DNA from 3 places in the Bradyrhizobium sp. AZCC 2289 genome. Region 2 is predicted to be linked to each of the others. Evidence: predicted binding sites of a transcription regulator. Region 2 holds the regulator's gene; each other region holds the start of a gene.
The links. The regulator LexA, encoded in region 2, represses DNA repair genes until DNA is damaged. The targets are predictions, from matches to a motif close to TGTTCNNNNTGTGTTCNG.

Region 1: a site for LexA is predicted at 4,096-4,113, ahead of recA (recombinase RecA). Genes of this name have one in related genera too.
Region 3: a site for LexA is predicted at 2,770-2,787, ahead of uvrA (excinuclease ABC subunit UvrA). Genes of this name have one in related genera too.

Annotation. Positions count from the first base shown of each region.
Region 1 is NZ_JAZHRY010000001.1:706,081-716,347, forward strand. Features, by position in the region: gene V1289_RS03620 (hypothetical protein) at 1-1,080, opposite strand, end outside; gene V1289_RS03625 (hypothetical protein) at 1,130-1,801, opposite strand; gene V1289_RS03630 (hypothetical protein) at 1,798-2,784, opposite strand; gene recA (recombinase RecA) at 2,898-3,995, opposite strand; gene V1289_RS03640 (hypothetical protein) at 4,276-4,473, shown strand; gene V1289_RS03645 (hypothetical protein) at 5,088-5,297, shown strand; gene V1289_RS03650 (hypothetical protein) at 5,605-5,793, opposite strand; gene V1289_RS03655 (hypothetical protein) at 6,305-6,607, shown strand; gene V1289_RS03660 (hypothetical protein) at 7,056-7,238, shown strand; gene V1289_RS03665 (hypothetical protein) at 7,424-7,654, opposite strand; gene V1289_RS03670 (hypothetical protein) at 7,733-8,017, opposite strand; gene V1289_RS03675 (peptidylprolyl isomerase) at 8,151-8,282, opposite strand; gene V1289_RS03680 (PaaI family thioesterase) at 8,419-8,883, shown strand; gene V1289_RS03685 (PilZ domain-containing protein) at 9,123-9,365, shown strand; gene V1289_RS03690 (pyrroloquinoline quinone-dependent dehydrogenase) at 9,362-10,267, opposite strand, start outside.
Region 2 is NZ_JAZHRY010000001.1:10,046,176-10,056,442, reverse strand. Features, by position in the region: gene V1289_RS47360 (hypothetical protein) at 1-332, shown strand, start outside; gene V1289_RS47355 (hypothetical protein) at 466-654, opposite strand; gene V1289_RS47350 (hypothetical protein) at 707-841, opposite strand; gene V1289_RS47345 (hypothetical protein) at 1,048-1,194, opposite strand; partial or broken gene V1289_RS47340 (ComEC/Rec2 family competence protein) at 1,368-2,747, shown strand; gene V1289_RS47335 (hypothetical protein) at 2,833-3,063, opposite strand; gene V1289_RS47330 (hypothetical protein) at 3,200-3,628, opposite strand; gene V1289_RS47325 (hypothetical protein) at 3,850-4,056, opposite strand; gene lexA (transcriptional repressor LexA) at 4,250-4,960, opposite strand; gene V1289_RS47315 (molybdopterin molybdotransferase MoeA) at 5,174-6,400, opposite strand; gene V1289_RS47310 (HAD family hydrolase) at 6,412-7,038, opposite strand; gene V1289_RS47305 (hypothetical protein) at 7,209-7,493, shown strand; gene V1289_RS47300 (NADH:flavin oxidoreductase/NADH oxidase) at 7,563-8,735, shown strand; gene V1289_RS47295 (hypothetical protein) at 9,317-9,529, shown strand; gene V1289_RS47290 (hypothetical protein) at 9,633-10,267, shown strand, end outside.
Region 3 is NZ_JAZHRY010000001.1:9,842,371-9,852,637, forward strand. Features, by position in the region: gene V1289_RS46285 (single-stranded DNA-binding protein) at 1-332, opposite strand, end outside; gene V1289_RS46290 (outer membrane protein) at 783-1,559, shown strand; gene V1289_RS46295 (outer membrane protein) at 1,964-2,617, shown strand; gene uvrA (excinuclease ABC subunit UvrA) at 2,873-5,848, shown strand; gene V1289_RS46305 (IS701 family transposase) at 6,114-7,349, shown strand; partial or broken gene V1289_RS46310 (IS5 family transposase) at 7,582-8,423, shown strand; gene V1289_RS46315 (hypothetical protein) at 8,566-9,447, shown strand; gene V1289_RS46320 (DUF5615 family PIN-like protein) at 9,495-9,857, opposite strand; gene V1289_RS46325 (DUF433 domain-containing protein) at 9,861-10,082, opposite strand; gene V1289_RS46330 (PRC-barrel domain-containing protein) at 10,260-10,267, opposite strand, start outside.

The DNA.
Region 1 (10,267 bases), 9.3 Mb from region 2:
CTCGTGCATGTCTAGATCGAAAGGTCCTTCGTCGAGTCCCAACACCGCAGGTGCTGGACCATGCGCCAATCCATCGAGCAAGGCCCCCACTTCCCAATAGCCGAAAACCCGACGTTCATTGGACTTCTCGTGCCCCGGAAACACCTCGTAAGGATGCACGTGACCTGCCGATATCAGCTCCAAAATCCGCATTTCCGTCGCGCCAAGTCCGGAGCCGCGCATGGGAAGTTCTTCGAGCAGCGAAATAACGGTATTCCGCAGATGCAGAAACGTCTTCAAGTCTCGCGCCAGCAGGTCGAACCAGGCCTGCGGTGTCGGCGCGCGCCAGGCGGCCCATGCCGAGGCGGCGATTTCAAGGTGATCGTTGCGGACTGGAACAGCCTGAGGCCGCAACGCCGCCAATTCCCGCGGCAGTTGATTGCCGATGCTGAAGTCTGCCTGGACCAGAGCCAGTCTGGACGTGACATTGGCATGCGGTCGCAAATAGTCGAGCAGCCAAAGCAGCATCAATTGGGCGTTCGGCTCTGGATTGATCCACAATTCGACTGCTTCACATTTCGTACACAGCTCGATCAATCCAAGATCGGCGACGCCAAATTCTTCCAGACGCCAGGAAGGGCTATCGTCCTGCCAATGAAGGCCATTCTCCTGCGTCGTTCGGGCCGCGAAGAATGCGTCGAGTTGCACTCCGGACAGCAAAGCTCCCCAGATGAGCCGACGTTCGATCGCGATCGCGAGGTCGCCGGGATGCGCGCCCATGAGAGCGCCCGCGGCGGAAGAGTCTGCCGTCAAGATCAGGCGCGTCATGCGCGTTTCCGTTGAGGTTTCGTCAGAACAGGATCGAAATGCCATATCCGATCGTTGGTCAGCCTCGTGCCGCCCCATCAGCGAATCGATCGGGTTATGGCGGCTGAAGTCTTCCTTGTGAGCGAGAATCGCCTTGCCGAATTCGGTCAGTGATAGCCAGCTTCTCAGAAATGCCGCGTGACGGCCCGCATGGTTCTCCTTGTCCAGCACGCGCAACTCGTCGTCGAGGCCCACCACGGCTGGAAGCGGGCTGTGGGCAAGCCCTTCCAGCATGCACCCGATCTCATGATCGTTGAATACCCGCCTCTGGCCGAGCTTATCTTCATAAAACAGCCTGTTCGGATGCGAATACCCCGCTGCAATCAGCTCCAGAAGCCGCATCTCCGTGGCGCCGAGGCCCCGTTGTGCTGCCTGGAAGCTCTTCAAGCAGGTCAAGCATGGCCGGCCTTAGCAATGGAAATGCGCTCAGGTCTCTATGCAGCAGATCGAAGCAGGCTTCCGGCGTCGCCGCCCGATACGCTTGCCAGCTCATGGCTGCTGTCTCGAGCTGCACCGCCGTGACGTCGACAACCCGCACATCCTCCAGGCTTTCAGGCGGTCCGTATTCCATCGTCATCAAGTCGAAATCAACATGGCGCAATTTCAACTTCGCCGCAGTTTTCGGATGCGAGCGAAAACAGTCGAGTAGCCAAATCTGTTGCAGTTGATCATTCGGCTCTGGATCGAACCAAAACTCGATGGCCTCAAAGGGCTGACAGAACTCTAGCAACCCGAAATCCCTGCGAGCTCTGTCGCCGTGGGGCCACCGGCCCACGAAGTCCGACCAGTGTTCAGCCGGGCCGTGCTTTTCCGAGCGCGCGGCGACGTAGGTTGCGAGTTCGTCCGGAGGAGGTAATGTTCCCGGTACGAAGCGAAAGCGGAAATCAATCACAACATCGGCGAGTTCCGAACGCATGCGGCGCGAGGACGAACTGGTCAGGATCAGAGGCTTCATGGCTTCACCAGCAGCGCATTCCAGCGCCAGAGGCGATCGTTGGTGAGCCGCGTGCCGCCCCACCAGCGATCAATCGGGTTATGGCGGCTGAAATCTTCCTTATGAGCGAGAACCGCCTTGCCGAATTCGGTCATCGTCAACCGGCTTCGCTGATACGCCTTGAGGCGATCTCGCAAGTTCTCTTTGTCGATGACACGCAACTCGTCGTCGAGCCCTGCGAGGGCCGGCCTCGGACCGTGCGCAAGCCCCTCAAGCAAGGACCCGATTTCCCAATCGCTGAATACTCCGCGTTGACGAAAACCGCGAAGATAGAACAGCATGCTTGTGCCCATAAAACCTGTCGCAACCAGTTCGAGGAGCCGCATCTCCGTCGCGCCAAGTCCCGTTACATCAGAAGGAAGTTCCTCGATCAAATCAAGCAGGGCCGGCCTCAGCAACGGAAATGGGCTCAAATCCCGATGGAGCTGATCGAAGCAGGGTTCGGGGGTCGGTGCCCGATACGCCCGCCAGCACATGCTTGCAGTTTCGATATGCGCTCTGCTGACGTTGACAAGCGGGATACGATCCTCCTTTGGCGCCTCCACATCCATCATGATCAGGTTGAAGTCGACAAGGCGCAGTTTCAGCCTGGTCGCAATCTCCGGGTAAGATCTGAACCAATCGAGCCAGCAGATCAGTTGCAATTGATCGTCGGGCGCTGGATCAAACCACAGCTCGATGACCTCGTAAGGCTTGCAGAACTCGAACAACGCGAGATCTCTGCGCGCTTTGCTGTCGTGACGCCATAGGCTGACAAAATTCGACCAATGCTCGCCTGGCCCGTGCCTCTCGGAACGCGCGGCGACATAGCGCGCGAGTTCGTCCAAGGATGGCAACGGTCCCCCTACGAAGCGAAAGGGAAACATGATCGTAGCGTCAGCATCTATGAGCTCTGAACGCGTGAGACTTGAGCCGGACGAACTGGTCACAATCAGGCGATTCATGGGGCTCACTCACACGCACAAAACAAAACGGGCGCCGGGAACGTCGGCAACTCAACGTCCTCAGCGCCCGCTATGTCGAAACTCAGATCACGCGGACCAGGTCTCGGAAAACCTCACGCCTCCGCGGCATCCTCCGGCTCTTCGCCATCGGCATCGCGCTCGGGCGAGCCTGCCAGAATCTGCTCGGCGATCAGGCCCGAGTTCTGACGGATCGCCGCCTCGATCTTCGCGGTCATGTCCGGATTGGCTTTCAGGAACGCTTTCGAATTCTCGCGTCCCTGGCCCAGGCGCTGGCTGTCATAGGAGAACCAGGCGCCGGACTTTTCGACGATGCCGGCCTTGACGCCGAGGTCGAGGATTTCGCCCATCTTGGAGACGCCCTCGCCATACATGATGTCGAATTCGACCTGCTTGAACGGCGGCGCCAGCTTGTTCTTCACCACCTTGACGCGGGTCTGGTTGCCGACCACTTCGTCGCGTTCCTTGATGGCGCCGATGCGGCGGATGTCGAGGCGGACGGAGGCGTAAAATTTCAGCGCGTTGCCGCCGGTGGTGGTTTCCGGCGAGCCGTACATCACGCCGATCTTCATCCGGATCTGGTTGATGAAGATCACCATGGTGTTGGATTTGTTGATCGATGCGGTGAGCTTGCGCAGCGCCTGGCTCATCAGCCGCGCCTGCAGGCCAGGCAGCGCATCGCCCATCTCGCCTTCGAGTTCGGCCTTCGGCACCAGCGCCGCAACCGAGTCGATCACCAGCACGTCGACCGCGCCGGAGCGCACCAGCGTGTCGCAGATTTCCAGCGCCTGCTCGCCGGTGTCGGGCTGCGAGATCAGCAGCTCGTCGATGTTGACGCCGAGCTTGCGGGCATAGACCGGATCGAGCGCGTGTTCGGCGTCAATGAAGGCGCAGATGCCGCCCTTCTTCTGGCCTTCGGCCACCGTGTGCAGCGCCAGAGTGGTTTTGCCCGAGGATTCCGGCCCGTAGATTTCAACCACCCGTCCCCTCGGCAAGCCGCCGACGCCAAGCGCAATGTCGAGCCCGAGTGAACCCGAGGAAATGGTCTCGATGTCCATCGAGCGGTCGTTCTTGCCCAGCTTCATCACCGAGCCCTTGCCGAACTGACGCTCGATCTGGGAGAGCGCGGCAGACAGGGCCTTGGTCTTATCCATGGAGGATCCTTCGACGATACGCAGGGCAGTAGCAGACATAGGACGTGCTCCTTATGGCGGGGATTCGCTAGCGGGACAAATGGGCGACGAAGTCTTTGGAATCGGCGGCTGATGGGAACCTTGTACCATGTTTGTTCTCTGTTCGCAATATGTTCTTTCTTAGGGTATTGGCCTGTTTCCGACCTCAGTGGCCTAGTTTGAAAATTACAGTGGTCTAATTTGAATTGTGTCCACTTTGGCACTGACGACGAGAGTTCCGCGTATTAGTTTCAGTTTTTCGCCCAACTCAACGGTTAGGACCCGTAAGCGGAGGATTGCCATGCAGCGACGCCGTTTCAAAAACATTCTGTCATTCCCTGATCGGCTGTCCAAAGAAGCTGAACGACTTCGAGAGGAAGCTGACAAGTTGCCTCCGGGCCAAGAGCGCGAGATTCTTTTGAGGAAGGCCCGCCAAGCAGACACGGCCTTGCGCATTGAAGAGTGGCTTTCATCGCCCGGCTTGCAGTCCCCGAAATAACGATAAGGCCGCCTCAGTTGGCGGCCTCTTTCATTAGTGAAGCGGCTTGAAAGGGTCATCCGGAGACGCGGGAGACTCTGCCGCCCGAACCGCTCTTTGAGTGGCCTGTTTTGAATCTGCGAGTGGCCACAAGAAAAGGCCCCGGCGCAGGGGCATGCGCGCTGGGGCCTTTGATCTGAAATGGACGCATACAGAGCAATGGACCAAACCTAGCACTTGGCTACCCACACTGGGTGCGGTCTTCTGGGTTAACCCGTTCGGATTAGGCGATCGGGGCGGGTTTCTATTGGTGGCCTATTTTGGAATCGCGAGTGGCCTATTTCGGCCAGCACCAGAGAGAGGTGCTGGCCCCCTTTCCATTTCCCCGTAGTGGTTAGTGGTCCCTTTACAATTTTAGCAGTGGTCCCTTTTGGTTCTCGGTAGAGCTACGCTGTTCCCTCGGGGAAACGAATCGCTAGGGGAAATGTTGTTGCGCTGAATCAATGCAACCTGTCGGTGCGGGTCCATGATTACTAGTCTCGACCTGATCGCCTCGCCGAGCGGAGTGATCCAGGTGCGGGAGCCCCGGGAGCCCTGACACTCCCGGGCCCCGCTTTTTGAGAGCGAGATTGCAAATGGCAGATGGCCAGCCCAGTCACCACCACAACCAGATCATTTGGCTTGAAGAGGCAGAGCACGACCCCGCGCCGCTAGATGCCGATAATCTCGTTAAGAGATTCATCGCCCACTTTCTCGACGTCCTTCGAGAGTTGGGGCAGAAGAAAAAGTTAAGGCCGCCTCAGTTGGCGGCCTTTTTGGCGTTGGCTAAAAAAGCAGGAAAATGATGCATGCCCCGATGGCCCAAGCGATCATCATGGCTGCAGCCGTTCGGAGAAATGGTTTCTTGTCAGGCGTCATATTGGACCCGAGAAATCCCGTGCAGACCGGTTTCGATCCTCAATGGCCTGATTTGATTATTTCAGGGGGCCACGAAATGAAGGACAACGGCAGCGGCGACGCACGTCGCAATGGCAAGGATTCCGCCCCTTCGCCGATCCGGGAAAACGCCAAAGGTAAGTATCAGCAGGCCAGCCAGCATAGCGATTTTGATCAGGATCGTAGCCATTGTCTCATAGCCCTCTCATGCCAAATTCAGGGCACTGTCCACACTGCTTGGTTGTTGCGCTTGCCCAGAATGAGGAGCGCGAGGAGCGCCAGGGGCCCAAAGATCAACGCCGTCCAGAGCCAGGCCCTGGTCGATCTGCCACGGTCGAGCGCCATGTGATAGGCAGCCAGCATCGCGGCTATCGAGACCAGTTGAAAGATCAACCACATCGGCATGGAATGCTCCCATCCCACGCTGACCGTAACACGGAACAGCCGCCGGATGCCGGAGTTCCGCGAAAAGTGAGACCGCCGCAGCTGGCCGCTTCGATTGGTCCGAGTGCAGCGAATTGATTCGCGAAATAGTTGTAGCTCCATCGGAACGCTATTTGAGATGGCGAGTTGATTCCTTCCCAACCAAAGGAATCGCCATGCCAACCCGCTTTGGCGCGACCGATAACCCTGTCTGCCCGAAATGCAAAAACCGAATGCTCTTGACGAGGCGCACGCCGCACCCGGTTCGAGGTTACGACTTTGAACGGCAGACCTTCACATGCAGGGCATGCCAGCACGAAATCGAGAGAGACGCCGACAGCCTGGGCGAGATCACTTGATGACGATCCCTTGAATTCTTCGCACGCACGCATTCAAAATTCGCCGCACGCCCCTGCAAGAACGCCACTTCTCCTACACGGCGCGGAGCTGTACAAGTTCGCAGCTTCTTCCCGATTTCAAGAAGGAGCGCTTCATGAACGAATTGTATTCTTGGCTCTCGGGCCAGCATCCCGGTCTTGCGACCTTCAAAACCCTCCAGCTCAAACTTTCGAAACTTGCCGCCGACCATCCGGACCAGCGGGCGATGTGCCGGTTGCTGAATGGCATTGTCGGCAGCTATATCGCGGAGTTTGACGAAGCGCCGTTGCCATCGACGATTGCCGATCGCGCCTACCGGCGGCTGCTGCAATCGCTGGCGGAACTGGATGTTGCGGCGGATCCGGCCAAGCAGCTCGGCGATCTGAATCGGCTGGCGGAGTTGGATCTGACGCCCTGAGCAAGCCCGGTTCCCGCGCGGAGAACGATGTCCCGCGTCCGACCGGCTGAGTTTCCAACGTGCACGATGGCGTGCACTATTGAACGAATGGAATTTTTGCGTTCCACTCCGATGGTGCAGGCGACGTGTGGGCGACTCCCCCATGAATTACCAAGGCGTAGACAATACGCTCGGAAGAACGGCAATTCCTTCCGGGCGGATGTGGCGGTTCCGGACAGGCGATCTCGTCGGTTCGGCACCGACGGAAGCAAGGCACGGGCGCACCGGGCCGACGCGCATCCTGGACGCGACACGCATCCGGGATCCGGCGGCCCGTCGAAGCCGGCCGGCGGGAGCCTCACCCACATTTACAGGCGCCGCATCCAATATTCTCTGAGTTGCAAATATAAGCTACAACCTTTGGTTTTGATTTGGGATTGAATACCCTCAATCGGGCCGGGGATGTCCCATGAACTACAAGGGCGTCGAGTACATCCTGACGCCGGTCGCGCCGGGCGTCTGGAAATGGCAGTTCCAGATCGGCGACAAGGTGATATCGGGCAAGACCGAAGCCAGACTCAATTTGCTTGCCATCCGCCGCGTTCAGCTGCGGATTGATCGCGAGCTGAAGAAGGCCGCGCGAGATGAATGAGCCGGTAGTTCTGCGGATCGGAGCGCGGCGGCGATTTTCCGGAATTTGTCAATGATTGCATGGCTTTGCGACGGCCATAACAGCTTTTGGAGCTTCTGGATGAGTTCAGGAAGCCGGTTTTCCGAATTCGGCTGGTCGCCGAAACGCTGGATTAGGCACCCGCAGCCAGGACGGTCCCACCGAAGCTAATCGGCGCTGGCCAGCCGCCGCATCGTGAATTCGATTTCGCCGCCGGGCAGTTCGCGCCAGCTTTCGACCGCGCTCATATAGGCTGCCTTGGGATAGCGATTGAGGAAGTCACGCGCCCTGGTGCGCGCCGCGTCGCGCGGCAGCGTAAAGGTCTCGCGTAGATAGCCATCGTCCGGCCTGCGCCGGCTGGCCATCCGGCTGGCGAGATCGCGCGGACGCAACACCATGTCGCAACTCCGAACCACATGACGACTGGCTTGATATAGGGCGGCGGCGAATGAATCCGAGTCCCCGAGGGTCGCGTTCTATTGGCTGCGTTGCGCGCTGCTGCCGGTCTTGGTCTTCGGCTTGGCCGGGGCCGCCTTCGGCGTGTCGGTACGCACGCTGCCCCACGGATCGGAAGAGACCTTGGCGTCGGGAATCTTCTTCAGCGATTCCTTGTAGGCCTTTTCCTTGATCGCATCCTGTTCCTTCTCCTCCGGCGTTTTGGAGGTAAGTTCGGGGATCAGGTTGATGTTGGGGGTCGCGATCTGGGCATAGGCAGGCGCCGTCAGCAACACCACCACGGCAGCCGCGCTCAGAATTCTCATGGACCGCTCTCCTCGCGTTCTCTCCGTAGCGTTTTCAGGCGAAGTGGAAACCGGTTCGCGCCAAGAAAACGCGTAAAAGCCAAAGCCGTATATCACCCCCCAAACCGCGCCGCCAAGCGCGACCGGGCGTGGCTCAAAGGTGATCCGATTTACAGGATTTCGGCGATTGCACCCAGTCGTCCCAGATCGGACCGCATTTGGTGCAGCCATTGAGCACGAGACCCATGGCGATCACGCTGAAAAGCAATACCAACCGGCGTAACATGAACCACCCGCTCCCCTGTGGCCGGATCATAGGCCTTCAAGTCGGGCATTTTCAAGCCGAACCGACCCACTGTTCCTTTCCGCCGAATGCACCGTAGAATGCCCGGGACAATCATTCAGGCGAGGAACCAGCGTTCATGCAGCAACAACCGGCCGCGGAGTTCGGCATCGACGAGGCGAGGCGCGTGCTGGGCGAGGTGTTTGCACCCTGGGTGCGGGACCTGGATTTGTCGATCGAGGGTTTCGACTTCAGCCCGCCGCCGGGTGGCGCGGCCGACTGGCAGCCGGGCGCGATCCTGCGGATGCCGTTCTCGGAACGGCTGTGCCGCAATGGCGGCATCGTCTGCGGCCAGGCGCTGATGGCGTTTGCCGATACCGCGATGGTGCTGGCCAACCTCGCCGCCAACAAGGGCTACCGTCCGATGACGACGGTGGACCAGACCACGCATTTCATGCGCGCGGTCACCGCCTCCGACGTGCTGGCCGAGGCGCGCGTGGTCCGGCTCGGGCGCACCATGAGCTTCGGCCGCGTCACGCTGTCGGGCGCCACCGACAACAAGCCGGTGGCGATGGTCTCGAGCGCGTTCGCGATGCTGCCTTAGCGTTTTCCAGCGAAAGCCTGCCCCGGACTTGATCCGGGGTGCGTAGCGGTTCGCGTGAAGAAAACGCATCACGCCGCAATACGAACAGGGACTTAAACAGCGACCACAGCGTGGTTCCGCGGACGTTGTGGTAAACGAAATCTGAAGGGGAGCGCAAGCAGGTTCGAGACTGGATTCAATTGTTCGTAATTTCGTGCTGCTAATTTTAATGAAAGACAACCGGCAGACGGATAACGGCGATGATCGAACGACGAACAGCAACCAGACACCGCGTGCTCAAACAGGGAACGCTGGCTTTCGGCAGTGGCGGCGGCGTCGACTGCATGGTCCGCAACATCTCCTCGAGCGGTGCGCGGATTGAGACAGCGAGCCCGATGGGACTGCCGCCGTCTTTCACCCTTGTCATCAAGACCGATCACTTCCTGCGCCGCTGCCATCGGGTCTGGAGCAAGGACACAAAGGTCGGCGTCGCGTTCGACTAGATGGCTGCCTTTGCGCGACGCGAGCGGCGCCAGCGCCACACCGCGACCACCAGCAACATCACCACGAGCGCAAACGCTGTCGCCTTGCTCGCAAACCGTCCACCCGGCCGGTCGATGCTGCGCGACCATAGCGACGGCGCCTCGCCGGCCCTCGGCAGGCGAAACGCCACCACGCTGTCGCCGATCGTGGTGCCTTCCTCGGAATGACCGCCGGCGCCGATCGCGACATATTGCTCGCCCTTCCACAGATAGGTCATGGGATTGGCGACGCCGGGAACCGGCAGCCTGCCCTGCCACAGCTCCTGGCCGGATTTGGCATCGAAGGCGCGCAAGTAAGCATCCATTGCGCCGGTGAAGACGAGGCCACCCGCAGTGATCGCGACGCCATTGACCAGCGGCGTCCCCCAGTTGAAGGCGATGCCGAGCGGCGCCTGATCCTCGGAGGTGCCGACCGAGGAATGCCAGAGGATTTTTCCCGCCTTCAGGTCGACCGCGACCATCTCGCCCCACGGCGGCTTGTTGCACAACAGACCCAAAGGCGACATCGCCACCGCGCGCGTCATCGCGAACGGCGCGCCCTGCTGCTGTCCGAAATCATGGCCGGGCGGCGGATTGAAGCCGGCGGCTTGCGCGCGCGGAATCAGTTTCACCACATGCACGGCGTGGCTGGTATTGGCATAGAGGATCTGGTTGACGGGATCGAACGCCGCGCTGCCCCAGTTCACGCCGCCGCCGGTCATCGGAAAAATGAGCGTGCCTTGCGTCAATGGCGGCGTGTAGAGGCCCTCGTTGCGCGCGCCGGCGAATAATTTCTCGCAGGTCGAGCGGCCAAAGCTGGGAAACGGGTTGAACGCATCATCCACGGAGATGCGTTGCGACATCAGCGGCGGCACGTGCGTCGG
Region 2 (10,267 bases):
ACCGCGAGGCAATAGCACATCGGCGAGAATTCAAAGCGGCTATGCGGCAGCGCATCAAAGACGTCGCCGCGTCGCGCGATCTTTCCGAAGAAGAGATCAAGCCGGCGTTGACGCTCAAGCATCACGAGATCGCCAAGTTCACCGAGAAGTACGGCGTTAATGTCGAGTGGCTGCTGGAGGGCAAGGGGCGCATCTTCCAGAAGGACCCGATTAGGCTGAGCCCGAACTCGAGCGGCGCAGAGTTTGTGGCGGTGGTAAGGACGCTGCCAGAGGCTCAGCAACGGAAGATCGAGGCCGTGGTTGATCGGTTTCTGGCGGAGCGCGACCAATGAAGCGCCGGCGCCGATCGATCAGGAAGCGTAACCGGCAGCGGCTGGCGGGTCACGCCAGGCGACTGAGGCGGTGAGAACAAAGAGGCGCGGGCTCAGGTCCGCGCCTCAAATCTGTGAATATCCATCATCTTGACTAACCCGCCGACACATCCCGGTGGCAGTAATCGCAAACCGTGGCCTTATCGTTGATGTAGTTTTTGCAATAGGGACACTGGCGCGCCGCTGTCCCTTTTGACTTCGATGCGCTGCGCACGATGACGATCAGTATGATCACCGCGACGATGACGATCAGAAGTACCGGCATGATCAGCGTCCCTTTCATAGCCGCGCCTGGTAACGGCCGAGAACGAAAGAGGCCGCCAACTGAGGCGGCCTCAATTCATCTTGCGCCGGAGCTTCCGAATGATCTCCCGCAAGTCGTTGGCGTACTCCTCAATGATCCGCATCGCCTCCTCCAAGCGGGAGGGCTTGGGCTCCTTCGCTTCGCTCTGTTCGTCAGGCTTCGTCATGACGCCCAAGGGTCCGGGACGGCAGGGCGATGGCCGTTGAGCTAGATCAAAATAACCCACTCATAAATTCAAATTAGGCCACTGAGGGCCGAAACAGGCCGGCCGGGCAGCGCCGCAGACTCGCCCATGCGCTCGCGCCGATCGACTGGCCACATGACAGCCTGCAGCGGCCGGATTCACCAGCGGGCTTCCCAGAGTCACCGCGCCTATGCCAGCCGGCCGTACATCCGTTGCATCAGCAAGGTTTGTTCGCCGGCAAGCTCCTGCAGCCGCGGTAGATCGCCAGCCAACCGTGCCGCCTCAATCTCGCTATCCAGGCGCGCCATCTGGATTGCGTAATAGGTCGGGCTCATCTCGAATTCCTTTCATCGAATCGATACCAGCCAACGGCCAGCATATACCGTTGGCCGATCGGCGCGACGCACAGCGCGGGCCGCTCAACACCATGGGCTTCCCAAGTCCCCGAACTAGGGAAGCAAAATCCGATAAGATGCTGATTTAACTGACATATTAAAATACTTGCTATATCTCGGGCTATCACATGGCCGTCGTCGCCGGTGTGGTGTTCTTTGCGGTCCGCGCGCTGCTGGCGTTGTTCCCCGCGCTCGCCACGGGTTTTCCGATCAAGAAATGGTCGGCGGCGGCAGCATTGGTCGCCGCGGCGTTCTATCTCTTGCTGTCGGGCGCCGAGGTCGCGACGCAACGATCGTTCTTCATGACGGCGGTGGTGTTGATCGCGGTCCTGGTCGACCGACGCGCCATCACCTTCCGCACGCTCGCCGTCGCCGCGATGATCGTGCTGGCGATGGCGCCGGAGGCGCTGGTGCATCCGAGTTTCCAGATGTCGTTTGCGGCGACGCTTGGCCTGGTCGCGCTGATACAGATCGGGATGCCGCGCCTGTTCGCTTCACCCGACAATTCGGCGGCCGCCAAGGTCGCGTTGTGGGGCGGGCGGGAGATCATGACGCTGGTGCTGGCGTCGCTGGTGGCGGGGCTGGCGACGACGCCCTATGCCGCGTTTCACTTTCATCGCGTGACGCCGTATGGCCTGCTGGCCAATCTCGCCGCGATGCCGGTGGTGTCGGCGGTGGTGATGCCGGCGGGGCTGCTCGGCCTGGTTGCGATGCCGTTCGGTTTCGACGGCGTGTTCTGGGCGATCATGGGAGCGGGCATCGACTGGATGATCGTGGTGACGCAATGGGTCGCGGCGCTACCCGGCGCGGTCGGCCGTATGGCCGCGTTCGGCATCGGCCCGCTGATCACGGCGAGTGCTGCGATCATCCTGTTCGGGCTGCTCCGCACGCCGCTGCGCTGGTCGGGGGCAGCTTTGCTGCTGGTCGCGGTCGTGTGGGCCGTCAGGGTGCCGCAGCCGGATATCCTGATTTCCGCCGATGGCCGCAATGTCGGCGTCCGCGGCGCCGATGGGCGGCTGCACCTGATGCGCACGGCCAAGGATGCCTTTTTGGTCAGGGAGTGGCTGGCGGCGGATGCCGACGCGCGCCTCTCGACCGATGCCTCGCTGGCGGAAGGCGCCTCATGCGATGACGCGGGCTGCGTGACCGGGGCGGCCGGCGGCGCGTTGGTCGCACTGGCGCTGCGGCCTGAGGCTTTTGCCGACGATTGCGAGCGCGCAGCGCTGGTGGTGAGCGCGCGGCAGTCGCCCGCTTCGTGCGCCGCTTCGGTCATCGGCCTCGAGCGTCTGCGGCGGCAAGGCGCATTGGCGTTGCGGCGAAGCCGCGACGGATTTACCATCGATGCGGTCAAGCCCAGGGGTCTCGATCGGCCGTGGTCACCGGGGGTGGCCGGCGAGGGCGAGGCCGAGACAACGATTGTCGCGCCGCGCTTGGCTGCAGCGCGCGCCATCGATGCAACACCGGCGGAGGCCGATGTGCAGGCGGATGAGTAGAGTCTCGTTTGACGCGTTTTCTTCGAAAACGACGAGTAGTCTTTGGTTTGACGGGTTTTCTTCGAAAACGCTATGGGGAGCGCTTTTACTGTCTGTCCGGTAAGGGATGCGCCGGCACTTCGAACGCGCCGAGATGAAATTCCTCCATGCCGTCCGCCGCCCCCGCCGGCATCTGGACCAGCGTAAACGTCGCATCCGGAAATTGTTCCCAGATCGCCAGATCCTCTGCCGCGACGTTAAGCCATCCAAACCTGAACATGTATCGGCCGGGCTCGGTGACGTGCCCGGCTTTTTGCCAAGTGATCTTGGTGACCACCGATCACTCCTTTCTTGGCATCTTTCGGCGACGTACAGCTCTTCTTGCGCCCCCGGATTGCGTCCCGGAGGCGCTCCAATACCATTTCACTCACCGCGCGTCGCAACGCTCGCCGGCCGGAACCGGCGGCGAAGGATCAGCCGATCGAGATCGACGTCGCTGGAGGCGTTTCGACGGCCGGCGCCGCGCGCTCGGTGATCGGATGAGTCACCGTCACCGGCAATTGCAGTACGCTGACCCGCTGTCCCTCGCAGAGCTGCGTCACCAGCACAAAGCTTCCGTCCGGAAACTCGACCGCGTCATGGTGACGTTCCCGAACATGCGGATCGATCATGTTGAACTTGCCGACGCGGAAGCCGACGGTCCGGGTCCAGATCCACCGGTTGTCGTATTTGACGTCTTCGGCAAACGCCAGTTCGGTTCCGGGAAGCATGCAGACCGCGACGTTGGGTTCGCTCTCTGATGCAAATCCGCGGGTCGATGTGCCGCGGAATGTCGTGGTGATCAGCGTCTCTCCGACCTTGGCGGGGCGCGTCGCCATAGCGTGCAGACTATAGTCACACATCGGATGCTCCTCATTCGAGATAGCCGACCCGTGCCTCCTGTTGAGGCAACAGGCCCATATCAGAGTAGACACAGCATACGCGCCTTTGTGGGCAATTGTGCGGCTGGCGTAGGCTTGTCAGATCACAAACGCGCTAACACGCGCTCGGTTCGAACCGTGGGAGCGCGGCGCGCAAAAAAAAGCTCCGACTCCGCCGGGGCCTCTTTTCGTGTCCGAGTTGATCAGTGGCCGGCGGGTGCCGAGAAGCCGCTGTAAGCCCAGCCGGACGGCGCGGGGGCGGCGACCGAATTATTGGCGTTGCGGAATTGCTCGCCGGCCACCACGCGGTTCGCCTTGTTGGCGCGGTGCCGTTCGGCCGCTGAAGCGAACTGCGACGTCGATGCGGCAATCAATGCCGAAACCAGAACCGTCAAAATGGTCTTGCGCATGGTTGTCTCCTCGTGTTGCACGCTGTTTTCGACGAAGCGGGTGCGCTTCGTTGCTTGCGTGCCGAGGATCTAGCGCCGGACTGGGCCGCGGATAATCCTTGCGATTGCCGAAGGACCATCCATCAGGGGTGGATAATCCGCCCCTTGCAGGGAATCGAAAGCGGACCAGCGCGTCCGCTCAATACTTCCGGTCTCAATACTTCCGGTAAAGCCCGATCAGCTTGCCCTGAATCCTGACCCGGTTCGGCGGCAGGATGCGGACTTCGTAGGAGGTATTGGCCGGCTCGAGCGCGATCGAGGCGCCGCGGCGGCGGAAGCGTTTCAGCGTGGCTTCCTCCTCGTCGATCAGCGCCACCACGATATCGCCGGTGTCGGCGGAGTCGTTGCGCTGGATCAGCGCCATGTCGCCGTCGAGAATGCCGGCGTCGACCATGGAATCGCCGCGCACTTCGAGCGCGTAGTGCTCGCCGGAGCCGAGCATATCCGGCGGCACGCTGATGGTATGGCTGCGGGTCTGCAGCGCCTCGATCGGCGTACCGGCGGCGATCCGGCCCATCACGGGCACCGCGACCGGGCGGTTGCCGTCGTCCTCGGAAGCACCGGCGCCGGAGCTGCGGACCTTGCCCAGCGTGCCTTCGATGACGCTTGGGGTGAAGCCGCGGCGGCCGTTGCCGTTACCGCTGCCCGACAACTCGGGCAGCTTGATGACCTCGATGGCGCGGGCGCGATTGGGCAGGCGGCGGATGAAGCCGCGCTCTTCCAGCGCGGTGATGAGTCGGTGGATACCGGACTTCGAGCGCAGGTCGAGCGCATCCTTCATCTCGTCGAAGGAGGGCGGTACGCCAGCCTCTTTCAGCCTTTCGTTGATGAAACGCAGAAGTTCATACTGTTTGCGCGTAAGCATCTCGAGCATTCCCCCGGTTGGTCGCGTCTTCGATTCCCTGAGATCGGGAGTCCGATATCGGGAGTCCGATATCGGAAGTCCGAAACTCCCATTCCTAGACACAAGGTCTCGAAACAAATCATGAACGGACACTATATGTTCGATACATGTTCCGCAACCACTTAATTTCCGGTGAACGCGACCCGGTTTTGCCGGAACGTGCCGCCCGGCGCTTCACTCCGGCAAACGCAGGAGTTCGCATGGCGCGCCGGCACCGGCTGCGGGTGCAAACGGCGGACGTATCACAAGTGCCCTTGCCGCAGCGAGATTCCCGAGCAGCGAACTGTCCTGATGGGTGACCGGGGTTGCGATCAGCGCGCCGTCCGCGCGCTCCTCGAGGCGGGCGCGCAAGTAATCCTCGCGCTGGTCGTTGGCGGCGAGATCGCGGCCGAGCAGCGCCGCTTCTCTGGTGTGATGAACGCTGGCGCGGCCCGACAGCGCCCGAATCAACGGCACCAGAAACAGAAAACCGCAGACATAGGAGGAGACGGGATTGCCGGGCAGGCCGATCACCCGCATTGCGCCGAGCCGGCCATGCATCATCGGTTTGCCCGGCCGCATCGCGATCCGCCAAAACGCCATGGTGACGCCCTCCGCCTCCAGCGATTGCTTGACGAGGTCGTGGTCGCCGACCGAGGCGCCGCCGGTGGTGATCAGGATGTCCGCGCCGGATGCGCGGGCCCGGCGGATGCCCTCGGTGGTGGCCGCGACCGTGTCGGCGGCGATGCCGAGGTCGATAGTCTCGGCGCCCTCGGCCCGCGCCAGCGCGCGGAGCGCATACCCGTTGGAATAGACGATCTGGCCGGGGCCGGGGATGGTGCCCGGCATCACCAGTTCGTCGCCGGTCGCCAGCACCGCGACCTTCGGGCGGCGGCGGACGGCGAGTTCCGGATAGTTCATGCCGGCGGCGAGCGAGAGGTCGCGATCGGTGAGGCGGCTTCCCCCGGCAAGCAGCACGTCGCCCTCGCGGAAATCGACGCCGGCGGGGCGGATGTGCCGGCCGGTTTTCGCGGCCTCCGTGATGGTGATGTGGTCGCCGCCGACCGCCGGATCTTCCCGAACCGTGTCTTCCTGGATGATGACGGCATCGGCGCCGTCGGGGATCACGCCGCCGGTGAAAATCCGCACCGCCTCGTTGGCGCCGACCTTTTTCTCGAACGGGCGACCGGCCGCCACCTCGCCGATCACCTTCAGTCGTGCGGTGAGATCGCCGACGTCCGCCGCGCGCACGGCATAGCCGTCCATCGCCGACATCGCCTGCGGCGGCTGGGTGCGCCGTGCGGCAACGTCGCGCGCGAGCACGCGATGATAGGCGGCATCGAGCGCGACCATTTCTTCGGGCAACGGTTCTGCGCCTGCGAGGATCGCGTTGAGAGCATCGGCAACCGGCATCAAGGCCACGGGCAAAACTCCTAAATTCCGAGTGCGGCGAGGGCTTCGGCAACGTCGTCCGGCGATGTCACGTGAACCGCAACCAGGCCGCGCGCCCGGGCGCCTTCGATATTGGCGGCGACGTCGTCGAAGAACACGATGCGTTCGGCGGGCACGCCGATCGCTCTCACCACGTGATCATAGGCTGCCGCATCGGGCTTTCGAAGCCCGATGGTCGATGACAAAAACACTTCGCGGAAATGGCCGAGCACGTCGGCATAGGCTTTCGAGAAATGCTCGACATGCGGCCGGTTGGTGTTGGAGAAGGCGTATAGCGGCAGGTGCGCCGCGGCGCGTTTCAAAAGCGGTGCGATGCCCGGCATTTCGCCGGCGAAGATCGCGTTCCAGCCCTCCAGGAACTGGGCATCGGAAATGCCGATGCCGAGCGCGTCGCGCAGGCTTTGAAAGTAGGCCGCGTCCTCGATCTTGCCGACCTCGTGATCCCGGTAGGATGCTTCGCGGACGAATCGCGCGGCAAGGTCGGCCGGCGCACGGCCGGCATGGCCGGCCCAGCAGGCCAGCGCCTTGCCGAAATCGATATCGAGCACCACGCGGCCGAGATCGAACAGCAACGCGTCGGCGGAGTTGGGGGCGAGGCTTGAGATCATCCCGGTCGTTTACAAAACCGGATCAATTCGGGCAATGGCTGGACGGTATCGGCCGCAGCCTCATCCTGGCCGTTCCATAATTTCGGCTATTCAACGCTGCACGTGAACTTGCCGCGCGCGCTATGATATGCTCTCGTGGAGAGCCTGCGCAGGTCGAGGGAGCAATACGCATGAAAATCTTGGGCGCCGTCGCCGTTATCGCGTTGCTGGCCGGGCCGGCTTATGCCCAGTCGCAGTCGGTTCCCAGATATGGCGACGTCGACAAGGGCAAGTCGCCGCAGGAGATCGAGGCCGACAAGGAGGCTGAGAAGGCCTACAAGAGGTCGCTAAGCAATATTCCGGAACAGAAAAGCGCGGACCCCTGGGGTGCTGTGCGCAGCGACAATGCGCCGAAGGCCGCGGCCAAGACCGCTCCCGCGAAGAAGGCCAAGACCGACAGCGCCGCAAAGCAATAAAATATAATAAAACAACGTCTGTTGGCACCGCGCCGGGGTCATGATGTCCGCGATGCGAGGAAACAAAACATGTCGGGAACCCTGCTGTTTTCACCGATGACGATCCGCGGCGTCGAGTTGCGCAACCGGATCGTGGTGCCGCCGATGCATCAATATTCGGCGATCAAGGGTTTTCCGACCGACTGGCATCTGATGAACGCCGGAAAATTCGCCGCCGGCGGCGCCGGGCTCGTCGTGGTCGAGTCGACCAAGGTCGAGCGGCGCGGCTGCGGCACGGTCGGCGATCTCGGCATCTGGGATGACGCCTTCGTCGAGCCGCTCGGCCGGCTTGCCAAATTCATCAAGCAGCAGAATTCGGTCGCCGGCATTCAGCTCGGCCATTCCGGCCGCAAGGCGCGCGCCACAAGACCGTGGGAAGGCGACCGGCCGCTGCAGCGGACATCAGAGATCGAGGATTGGGACGCCTGGTCTCCGGTGGCGCCGAGCGCGATCGCGCATAGCGAGCGCTGGCCGGTGCCGAAGGCGCTGGCGCGGGGCGAGGTGAAAGATCTGGTGGAGGCCTGGGGCAACGCGGCGCGGCGGGCGCATGAGGCCGGCTTCGACGTTCTGGAGCTGCACGGCGCGCATGGTTACCTCGTGCACCAGTTCCTGTCGGACCGATCCAACGCGCGCACCGACGAATATGGCGGGTCTGAGCTGAACCGGATGCGCTTCATCACCGAGATTACCGAAGCGGTGCGCACGCACTGGCCCGATCACAAGCCGCTGTTCGTCCGCCTGTCGGTGGAGGACAATGCCGGCTGGGGCCCCGAGCAGAGCGCGCGGCTCGCGAAAATCCTGAAGGCAAAAGGCGTTGACGTCATCGACTGCTCGTCCGGCGGCATCACCGAAATGGCGCCGATCCTGGGCAAGGAAATCAAATACAGTTACCAGGTGCCGCTGTCGGAATACGTCAAGCGCCACGCCGATATCATGACCATGGCGGTCGGACTGATTATCCACGGCGATCAGGCCGAACAGATCCTTCGCGACGGGCAGGCCGACCTGATCGCGGTCGGCCGCGAGATCCTCAACAACCCGAACTGGCCGATGGACGCGGCTTTGAAACTCGGCGTCGAAGGCCCGTTCCGCAACGTGCCGCCGCAATTCGGCTACTGGCTGGGAACGCGCGCCAAACGCGGTTTCGGGACCCAGCCGTCGACGTGGCAGAACGGGCTGGGTGAGGCGGGGAAGGGGGTGTGAAGGACCGTGGGGTAGGTCTGGCAAAGGCGCGAGCTGTCGCCGTAACCCCGGTCGAGAAGGCGAGATGCCCTTTTGAATTGTCAAAAAAACAATCGCGAAAAACTCCGCCTCGCTAATCACTTAGACGCATAGCAAGTCCAAACGGTTTGAAAATGGGCTCGCGTCAGATCGAACGTAAAAGATTTTATGAAGATTCTTTGCGAGTGCTACGAGATTTTTCCCAATGCCCGGCGCCCGCGATTCTGTGCACGGATTCAAAAACTTGCTTTCCAATCTCGCAATTGCGGCGCGGCAACACCGGCGAAGACTCGTTCAACTCCGTCGAATCAACGGATTGTCAGAACTCGCGCATAGTGTACTTCTCGAAGCAGGGGGTAGTGAGAATCGTCCCTCGGCCGGATTAGGCAGCCAAATTCACCAAGTTCACTAAGCCGTGCGCAATATCGTTTTGTGCCACGGGAAAGGTATGTCCACGGTTGATGCCCCGAGAATGGTCGGAGGATTATCTGTAGCGCTCACTTAACGCGGGCCGGTTCAAGGCACTTTAAATCTCGGACAGGATCCGGAGATGGAGGTCGGCTGTGTCGGACGAAGAATATTCGGATTTGGTGGAGATCGCAAAACGCAATGGCGAATTCAGGAAGAACTACGGACCTGTCATCGGCGCTTTTCTTTACCTTCGCTCGATCAATGCGGCTCGTCCTCGATCCTTTTGGTGGAGCGGGCTTCTTGTTACTCTTGCGACCGGAGCGGTGGCGCTGCTGCAGAAGTATGGCTTGCCTTGGACCGGTTAGGTCGCTGTGTTGGAATTGAATTATGACCACAGTGCACTAAGTCTAAAGTTCAGCGCCAGTGCTCACTAGCGGTTTTCTGATTGGTGTTCCGAGCGCCAACTGAGTGCACGGCACCGAAATTCAGTCACTAACTGGTGAAGAAATGGGACGATCAGTTTATAAGTTTCTTCATTCGCGCGACGTCGGGTCGATGATGAGCGGCAATGTCGTCATTCGACCTTTGTCGTATTATCGGCGTCTTGAAGAACAAGGCGCCGCGCCTTGGATTGGTGATCGCCTCGAAAACATTTCGGAAGTGTATGTCGACCATGTAAGCGATAAAACGCCCGAGCTGCTAAATCGTATCGGTCCCGAAGGAATGCCCCCTGGTCTTTCCCCGATGGATGGTGCGAAAGATTGGTCAGCCAGCGACGTTACATTCCAATATCAATTCGCCAATGACCCTTGGGTATTCTGCGCGTCCGACGGCGATCTGAAGGAACTCACTAAGGTGATGTGCGGTGGTGATTCCAACTACGACGCTTGCGTTAGGATCAAGGACTTCGGGAAATTCACGGCCCATCTCTACTTTCAAGGGCGCATAAAGCTTAACCCAGTCGCGGATTTTTTTAAGGCCAGCCACGCAGGTCGGGTCAAATATGATCACGTTGCGCTAAAAATTCAGGAAGGTCGTCCACCGGTTCCGGGGCCATTCCTCAAGGATGTCAAATTCTTGTCGCAACAAGAGGGCCGATACGC
Region 3 (10,267 bases), 200 kb from region 2:
AGCGTCGAGTTGAAGCCCTGCAGCACCACCTCGGTCGAGTATTTCTCGACGCCGCTCTGGTCGGTCCATTTGCGGGTCTGCAGTGCGCCCTCGATGTAAACCTTGGCGCCCTTTTTCAGATACTGCTCGACAATCTTGCAAAGCGGCTCGGAAAAAATCACGACGCGATGCCACTCGGTCTTTTCCTTGCGTTCGCCGGTCGCCTTGTCACGCCAGGTTTCCGACGTCGCGATGCTCAGATTGGCGATCGGCCGGCCATCCTGCGTCCGCCGGATTTCCGGATCCTTGCCGAGGTTACCGACCAGAATCACCTTGTTTACGCTTCCCGCCATCGCTGCTCTCCACTCAAAATTACCGGACTGGCCGAACACCGGCCGTCGCTTCGGATTTCGCTATCTGCCTTGGGATATTTGAAAGCGACCCTATACGCTCGCAGCCATGGCCCGCTTGGCGATCCCGCGGCAATCCCCCGGTTATCCACATATAGCATCGCCCGGCACAATGTTCCAGTTTTGTTCTGTGCAACCTGCAGAAGGCCGGGACCTGGCGGTATTTCGGCACCCGGGAACCCAAAATGGAACCCGATTGCGTCGGGGCCGGCCCGAATACTCTAAACAAATCACTAACTTGCGGAGCCTTCACTTCGTCGGCGAGTGTTGCATTTCGGAGACGGCATTTCCGGCTGAATCGGGGTATGACCTGAGCACGGACGCGGCGCTCGCGTCATAAATTGAAACGCTTCGGGACCAACGATAAGCGATCCAAGAGCTGGAGATTATGCGATGAAAAAGTTTTTGCTTGGTACGGTTGCTCTGATGGCGCTGGCTGCTCCCGCAGCCGCTGCTGACCTTGCCGCGCGTCCTTACACCAAGGCGCCGCCGGCGCCGATCGCTCTGGTGTATGACTGGAGCGGTTTCTACATCGGTGCCAACGGTGGTTGGGGTTCGAGCCACAAGTGCTGGGACTTCACGACGCCGGTTGCATTGGGTGCCACGTTCGTCGCGGCCGAGGGTTGCCATGATGCAACCGGTGGCGTCGCCGGTGGTCAGATCGGTTACCGCTGGCAGGCTGGCACCTGGGTGTTCGGCCTTGAAGCGCAGGGCGACTGGGCTGACCTGAGCGGCCGGAACCGGAGCTTGCTTCCCGGCGGCTTCTTCGACAATCAGTCGAGGATCGACGCATTCGGCCTGTTCACCGGTCAGATCGGCTACGCCGCCAACAACGCGCTGTTCTACCTGAAGGGCGGCGCTGCCGTGACTTCGGATCGTTTCCGTTCGTTCGCAACCGGCACCAACGTAGTGGTCTCCAACGACGTCAACGACACCCGCTGGGGTGGCACGGTCGGCGTCGGTGTTGAATACGGCTTCGCTCCGAACTGGTCGGCTGCGATCGAATACGATCATTTGTTCATGCAGGACAGGACCAACACCTTCCTCAACAACGGCGTCGCCGGCCCGGCTGGCACTCTGTTCGGTACCGACCGCATCCGTCAGGACGTCGATCTCGTCACCGTCCGCGTCAACTACCGCTGGGGTGGCCCGGTCGTCGCGAAGTACTGATCTTCGCAACGCGCCAAAATTCGAGACGAGAAGGCCGGCCTAGCGCCGGCCTTTTTGTTTGCACGACTCGTTGTTTGCACGCCTCGTTGTTTGCATGACTCGTTGTTTGCACGACTCGCGCTTCGATCGAATTTCGACGGTGCGCGGATGTTGCGCACGCCTGTCCCGAATGAGGCGTTTTGCCACGGATGTGGTTTTTCGGTGACGGCCTTTTCGCACCCGCTGAGCTAGAATTTTTCGATCTCACTCGTTCGCTCGGCGACCAAAAGACGCGAACGGGGATCGCAGGGGAATGAAAATGATACGAAACGTTCTGGTAGCAGGGTTCGCCTTGGCGACATTGGCGGCGGCGCCCGCGCTCGGCGGCAGATCTTGCTGCGCGGCCCTATGCCAAAGCGCCCGCGATGATCGCCGCGGCGTATGACTGGAGCGGCTTTTACATTGGCCTCAACGGCGGCGGCGCATCGAGCCGCGAGTGCCTGACCATCACCAGCGTTGCAGGCGCTGCGGTGACCCCGAATTCCGAGGGCTGTCACAGCGCGACGGGCGGCCTCGCCGGCGGCCAGATCGGTTATCGCTGGCAATCGGCCGGCTGGGTGTTCGGCGTCGAAGCCCAGGGCGATTGGGCCGACCTGAAGGGATCGAATGCAAGCCTGACGGCAGTGATCCCCTATACCAACCAGACCAAGGTCGACGCCATCGGCCTGTTCACCGGCCAGGTCGGCTACGCCTGGAACAACGTGCTCTGGTATCTGAAGGGCGGCGCTGCGGTCACCGACAACAAATACACCAGCGCCTTCACCGCAACCGGTGTCGTGTTCAATCAGACCACCGAAACCCGTTGGGGTGGCGCGATCGGAACCGGGATTGAATTCAGCTTCGCACCGGACTGGTCCGTTGGCTTTGAATACAACCATCTGTTCATGGGCAACCGCGACGTTACGTTCCCGGTCACGGCCATTGCCGTCACCCGCAGCGACAACATCCGCCAGGACATCGACATGGGCACGGTCCGGGTCAGCTACCGCTTTGGCGGTCCGGTCATCGCCAAATACTGATCGTCGCAACAGCGGGCTTTGCGACTGGAAAAGGCCGGCCTCGCGCCGGCCTTTTTGTTATGATGCCGCCGAACTGCTGCCACGTGCCGCCACCGCAACCCGCTTCGCAACAAACCGTTGATGATTCGCCGAGAGCACTGGAAATCACCCGGCGTTCTTCCTACGTTCCCAGCATCACCCCATCGGCGCTTGTTGGCGGATTTCCCGCGATGCGCGCCCTAAAGCGGCGCCCGACGCGCGCCTGGAATTGCCGATATGGATGAAGTGCTCAGGGCGAAGCGCCAACAAAACGCCTCCTCGACGCGCGCGATCACGATCCGCGGCGCGCGCGAACACAATCTCAAGAACATCGATGTCGAGATCCCCCGCGACAAGCTCGTGGTGTTCACCGGCCTGTCCGGCTCCGGCAAATCCTCGCTCGCTTTCGACACCATCTATGCCGAGGGCCAGCGGCGCTACGTCGAGTCGCTCTCAGCCTATGCGCGCCAGTTCCTGGAGATGATGCAGAAGCCCGACGTCGACCAGATCGACGGCTTGTCTCCAGCGATTTCGATCGAGCAGAAAACCACATCAAAAAACCCGCGCTCCACCGTCGGCACCGTCACCGAGATCTACGACTACATGCGCCTGCTCTGGGCCCGCGTCGGCGTGCCCTACTCGCCCGCCACGGGTCTGCCGATCGAAAGCCAGATCGTCTCGCAGATGGTCGACCGCGTGCTGGCGTTGCCCGAAGGCACCCGGCTCTATCTGCTGGCGCCGGTCGTGCGCGGCCGCAAGGGCGAGTACAAGAAGGAGCTCGCCGAGTATCTCAAGAAGGGGTTTCAGCGGGTCAAGATCGACGGCACGTTTTACGAACTCGCCGAAGCGCCTGTTCTCGACAAGAAATTTCCGCATGACATCGACGTCGTGGTCGACCGCATCGTGGTGCGGCCGGACATCGGCCAGCGCCTGGCGGAAAGTTTTGAGACCGCGCTAAAACTCGCCGAAGGACTGGCGGTGATCGAATATGCGGATGCGCCCGCGGCCGACGAGAAGAAATCCGACAAGAAGACCGCCAAAATCCACGACAAGAGTGGGCCGGAGCGGATTTTGTTTTCGGAAAAATTCGCCTGCCCGGTTTCCGGCTTCACCATTCCCGAGATCGAGCCCAGACTCTTTTCCTTCAACAACCCCTATGGCGCCTGCCCCGCCTGCGGCGGCCTCGGCGTCGAGCAGCATATCGACGAGGACCTGGTCATCCCCGACAAGGAGATGACCTTGCGCAAGGGCGCCATCGCGCCCTGGGCCAAATCGTCCTCGCCCTATTACATCCAGACGCTGACCGCGCTCGGCAAATTCTACAAGTTCACGCTCGACACCAAGTGGAAGGACCTGCCGAAGAAGACGCAGGCCGCCCTCTTGCACGGCTCCGGCGACGACGAGATCAAGTTCTCCTATGAAGACGGGGTGCGCTCTTACGACACCAAGAAACCGTTCGAAGGCGTCATCACCAATCTCAACCGCCGCTACCGCGAGACCGAAAGCGAATGGGCGCGCGAGGAGCTGGCAAAGTATTTCTCCGACGTTCCCTGCGAGGCCTGCCACGGCTACCGGCTGAAGCCGGAGGCCCTGTGCGTCAAGATCGGGGCAAAACATATCGGCGAAATCTCTGAATTGTCGGTGCGCCGCGCCGGCGAATGGTTCGAGAGCGTGCCGGCATCGCTCAACGCGCAACAGAACGAGATCGCCGCCCGCGTCCTGAAGGAGATCCGCGAGCGGCTGTCGTTCCTGCTCGACGTCGGCCTGAATTACCTGACGCTGTCGCGCGCCTCCGGCACACTGTCGGGCGGCGAAAGCCAGCGCATTCGGCTGGCCTCCCAGATCGGCTCAGGGCTGACCGGCGTGCTCTATGTGCTGGACGAGCCCTCGATCGGCCTGCACCAGCGCGACAATGCGCGACTCCTGGAAACGCTGAAGCGGCTGCGCGACCTCGGCAATACCGTGATCGTGGTCGAGCATGACGAGGACGCGATTCGCCTGGCGGATCATGTGCTCGACATCGGCCCCGGCGCCGGCATGCATGGCGGCCATATCATCGCGCAGGGCACGCCCGCCGAGATCATGAGCCATCCGAAGTCGCTGACCGGCAAATATCTCACCGGCGAATTGTCGGTCGCGATCCCCGAGCGCAAGCCGCCGAACCACCGGCGCACCATCAAGGTCATCAATGCGCGCGGCAACAATCTGAAAAACGTCTCGGCGGAAATTCCGCTCGGGCTGTTCACCTGCGTCACCGGCGTCTCCGGCGGCGGCAAGTCGACGCTCCTGATCGACACGCTCTACAAGGCGATCGCGCGCAAGCTCAACAACGCCAGCGAGGGCGCCGCCCCCCACGACCGCATCGAGGGGCTGGAGCATATCGACAAGATCATCGACATCGACCAGTCGCCGATCGGCCGCACCCCCCGCTCCAATCCCGCGACCTATACCGGCGCGTTCACCCCGATCCGCGAATGGTTCGCGGGCCTACCCGAAGCCAAGGCACGCGGTTACGAGCCGGGCCGCTTCTCCTTCAACGTCAAGGGCGGCCGCTGCGAGGCCTGCCAGGGCGACGGCGTCATCAAGATCGAGATGCACTTTCTGCCCGACGTCTACGTCACCTGCGACACCTGCAAGGGCATGCGCTACAACCGCGAGACGCTCGAAGTCCTGTTCAAGGGCAAGAGCATCGCCGACGTGCTCGACATGACCGTGGAAGAAGCCGCCGACTTCTTCAAGGCCGTGCCGCGCGTCCGCGAGACGTTCAAGACGCTGCACCGCGTCGGCCTCGATTACATCCATGTCGGCCAGCAGGCCACGACGCTCTCCGGCGGCGAAGCCCAGCGCGTCAAGCTGGCCAAGGAATTGTCAAAGCGCGCCACCGGCCGCACGCTCTACATCCTCGACGAGCCGACCACGGGCCTGCATTTTCACGACGTTGCAAAGCTGCTGGAGGTGCTGCACGAGCTGGTGTCGCAGGGCAACACGGTGGTCGTGATCGAGCACAATCTCGAGGTCATCAAGACCGCCGACTGGGTGATCGACTTAGGCCCCGAAGGCGGCGACGGCGGCGGCGAAATCGTCGCCTGGGGCCCGCCGGAGGATATCGTGAAAGCGCCGCGGAGCTATACGGGGAAGTTTTTGGCGCCGGTGTTGAAGAAGGCGGCAGGGAAGCCGCGGAAGAGTGCGGGAGCGAGCGAGGCGGCGGAGTGAGAAGTAGGACTTTTCCTTGTCTCTCAAACCCGCGAAAGATCTAAGTTATGCTTGGGAATTGCATATTTCGTAATCCCAGTACGAGAGATGGAAAATTTGATAAAGGCTCGCTTTGCGAGTCTTTATTATTTTTCAGCAAGGCTCATCTGCTAATCGACATGGGAACATTGGCCTTAATGGTCCAAGCAGACTTCCTTGACGTTCTCGTCACCATGCTTAGCACTACAGTTGCCTTTTATGCAGTTTTCTGAATCCATGGGCAACCATGATTCGAAGATCGTGGACGCGGCCAGCGTCGATTGAAGAGACGCTTGCGCTGTGGGCGGCGTCGCTTCGTGAGATCAAGCAACGGATACGTCCGTTGTTCAATCAAGATCGTGTTGCGAGGAATGCAGGCTTGTTTCTGGAAAGCCTGCTCGGAGATGAGCAACGCAAGACCGGTTGGATGCGCGCGGAGGCAGCTGGCGATCCCGGTCCTTGGCGGCAACAGGCGATCCTGGGTCGCAGGGATTGGGATGCTGATGGTCTGCGCGATATCGTCCGCGATTATGTCATCGAGCATTTGGCGGATGACGATGCGGTGCTCGTGATCGACGAGACCGGCTTTCTCAAGCAAGGCAAGGCGTCGTGCGGGGTGGCGCGGCAATACACTGGTTCCGCCGGCAAGATCACGAACTGCCAGATCGGCGTCTTCGCCGCCTACGTGTCGCGCCACGGTCATGCGTTCATCGATCGCGCGCTGTATCTTCCGAAGGAATGGACCGACGATCCAGATCGTCTGGAAGCCGCATATGTGCCTCCCGGTGCCGGCTTTGCGACCAAGCCAAAGCTTGCAACGAGCATGATCGCACGCGCCATAGCCGCGTCTGTACCATTCAAGTGGGTTGCCGGTGATACTGTCTACGGTGTTGGCGATATCGAACAGCAATTACGCCGGGCAGGCAAAGGCTACGTGCTCGGGGTCAGCAGCGCTCATGTATTTCAATCCTGGGGCAAGCGGCGATCGGTCGCCGGCAAGGCCGCGGACATCGCTCGGACGCGGCGCGCGTCCGATTGGAAACGCCTGTCGGCAGGGGCCGGAACCAAAGGACCGCGGCTGCACGATTGGTGCTATCTCGAATTGGCCGATCTCGAGGTCGAAGAATTTTACAGCGCAAATCATGGTCTTTGGACACGAGGTCTGCTGATCCGTCGTCGTATCGCCGATGGCGATCTCGCCTTCTTCACCACCTGGTGTCCAGCGGGAACATCCATCGAAACGCTGGTGGCGGTCGAAGGCCATCGGTGGGCGATCGAGGACAGCTTTGAGACCGCGAAAAACGAGTTCGGGCTCGATCACAACGAGAGCAGATCCTGGCATGGGTGGCATCGCCACGTTTCCCTGGTGATGCTCGCCTTCGCCATGATGGCGGTGATCCGCCATCGCGCCAATTCGCCGCCGCCCAAAAAAACGAAACGCCGAACCACGGCAAAACTCAAAATATCACCAATCCGTCATTGATCCGTTGGTCAATCCAGGAAGTCCGCCGCATCGCCATCAGGCTCGCCCGAAAGCGGATCCAACCCGCACACATCATCGCATGGTCACTCTGGCGCAGAACTCACCAGGCCGCCGCCCAACGGGCCCACTTCAAAAAACGACAACTGTAATGTTAGTGTCTGTCCGAAAACATGTTGAATCATCGGAATCATTTGTGATTCAAGGGAGGCGGTCCGAATCTGAAGGAGCGCCGATGTGGACGAAAGAGAACCGCGGTCGTTACGACCGCAGCCGGCTACGCTATCCCAGCGATTTGACCGATGAGGAATGGGCGTTGGTGGAGCCGCTGATTGCGTCAGCCAAGCGAGGCGGAAACAAGCGCACGGTGGATGTGCGTGAGGTGGTCAATGGTCTGATGTATGTGCTGAGCAGCGGTTGCCAATGGCGAGCGATCCCGAAGGATCTGCCGCCGCGCAGCACGGTGCACGGTTATTTTGACTTGTGGACTTGGGACGGCACGCTCGATCGCATCCATCACGCGCTCTATGTACAATGTCGGGAGTTGGCCAACCGAGAACCCAGCCCGAGCGCCGCCATCATCGACAGTCAAAGCGTCAAGAGCGCGGAAAAAGGGGGGCGTGGATTGACCCGCATGGCTACGATGCGGGAAAGAAGATCAAGGGCAAGAAGCGCCACATCCTAGTCGATACCCAGGGCTTATTGCTCCACGCCCTTGTACATTCGGCGGACATCCAGGATCGTGACGGCGGGGTGCTGGTGATGGCCACACTGTTTGGCCTGCATCCATTCCTGCTGAAGCTCTATGCCGACGGCGGCTATCAGGGGCCGATCTTTCAGTCCGCCGTTCGCAAAATCCTCCGGCAAATCGACGTGGAAATCGTCAAGCGTTCCGATACAGCAAAGGGCTTTGCGGTCTTGCCCAAGCGATGGATCGTCGAGCGCACCATCGCCTGGCTCAATCGCTGTCGCCGCTTGGCCAAGGATTGGGAGTGCCTCAACCGAAAGGCCTTGGCGTTCTTGCGCCTTGCCTCAATCCGCCTCATGCTCAGAAAGCTCTGTCAAAAAACAGCATGATCCCGGACAGACTCTTAGGGAAGGCTATTTGACTGCGAATTACTCGCCGCAGGCTCCCGTCCTACACTCAAACAACACTAATGGGATAAGCGAGCACTTCTTTACTATAGTTAGAATAGGTGGCGATCAGAAGCGCCCGAACATGCGTAATCCTGAACTGCTTGAACAGCAACTTCAAAGAACGTTTGGAGATAAGGGCAAGGCAAGAGCGTATTTTCGTCGACTAGCCGATCTTATCTCTTTTCACGATCTTGATGACCATGATGTGCCTACACTTGGCCGCAAAGACATCTGCGATCCATACATAGCAAGGGAAGTTGCGCGGATATCTCTAGTGAATTATGGAATTCCTGAGGAAGAGATCAAGTTTTCTCGGCTCGACGTACTTCCGCTGGATTCATTCAAGTTTGGAATCGCGACTGACATTGATTTCAATCATTTGCGCCGCTTTTTGCCGGAGAGCGAGAGGGCTTCATTCGGTCCCAACAATCTATTCCCGGCTATTAGCGACGCCAGGTTCGATATTGGTCTTGCCGCCCGTTACAACGCAGCGTTCGTCGGCAGCGAAAAGAACGAAGCAATTACCAGCATGATGTTGCAACGAAGCTTCGGCGTTCGATTTGCTCCCGATGAGAGCAAGAGACAGATTTACGACTTTATCTCCGTGGCGGTGCCGAGCATTCGCGAAGTCATTAACACAGGTGAGCGTAGCCCCGAGGATTTTATCAAGTTGATGCAAAAGGCCAGTGCCTTTCAAAAGTGGTTACGAGAGCAAAATCCAGATGCTAATTTGGTCACTGAAATGCTTCGTGAAAAGGCGAGAGTTGATTGGTTGGAGTCTTTGCCGGCAAAAATGATGCGCTTCGGATTGTTCACCAGCGCAGGCATGCTTGCTGACTATTTTGCACCTGGATCGAGTGCGATGACTGGCGCCATCGATACATTCTTGGTCGAACGATTGGGAAAAGGCTGGCGTCCGCACTACTTTGTGGAGAGCCATCTACGAAGTTTTCTCGAGAAATAACTCTGAGGGCGCAATACGCTGCGCTATTGCGCCCTACGACTGCGGTCCTACCTCTCACTCCACAGATGACGCGACCGGAAGCGTCCTTCCTCAATCACCGTGTAGCGGCCAAAAAGCCCTTCGCCATATCGCTCGATCGCCGCCGCCAAACGCGTTGACTTCAGTACGGGATTTTCGGAGCCGATACGCATCAAGACCACACCGGGGACCGTGCGCTCCCTGCGAAAGACAAGATCACCAAAATCCTTGTCCTCGGTTAGCAGGAGCCGTTTCTCGTGCAGCGCGAGCGCGATGACGTCCGCGTCGCTCAAACCAGCCGCAGCTTCCGCGACGTAGAGCACATCGTGGGCTTGCGTGCGCAGAAATGCGACCAACGACGCCGCGACGCATTCGTCCGCGAGCCAACGCACCTGTTAGCCGTAAACGATGTCTTCGTCGGCGAGATAGTCGGCGGCAAACGCCTGCGCGGCCTGGATATCATCACGCGTCAGCCGCGGGTGATCCGCGAGGATCGCCTCGGGCGACATACCGGCACCTAGCTTGCGCAAAACAAGCTCCACCGGAATGCGCGTACCGCGAACGACCGGCTTGCCGTCCATGATGCGCGGGCTGACTTCAATTCGTTCGTGTGACATGGCGGTCCTTCGATCCGATCTTTTGTCCAGGATATCAGATCGAACGAAGTTTGTCAGCGGCTCCGCGGGATGCCCCGTGTCCATGCAACTCGTAGGGCGAAACCGCGCAGCGAATTCCGCCTCTTTCGTCGTCTGCACGTGCAGCTCAATTCGCTGCGCTATTGCGCCCTACGGCCCCTAAACCG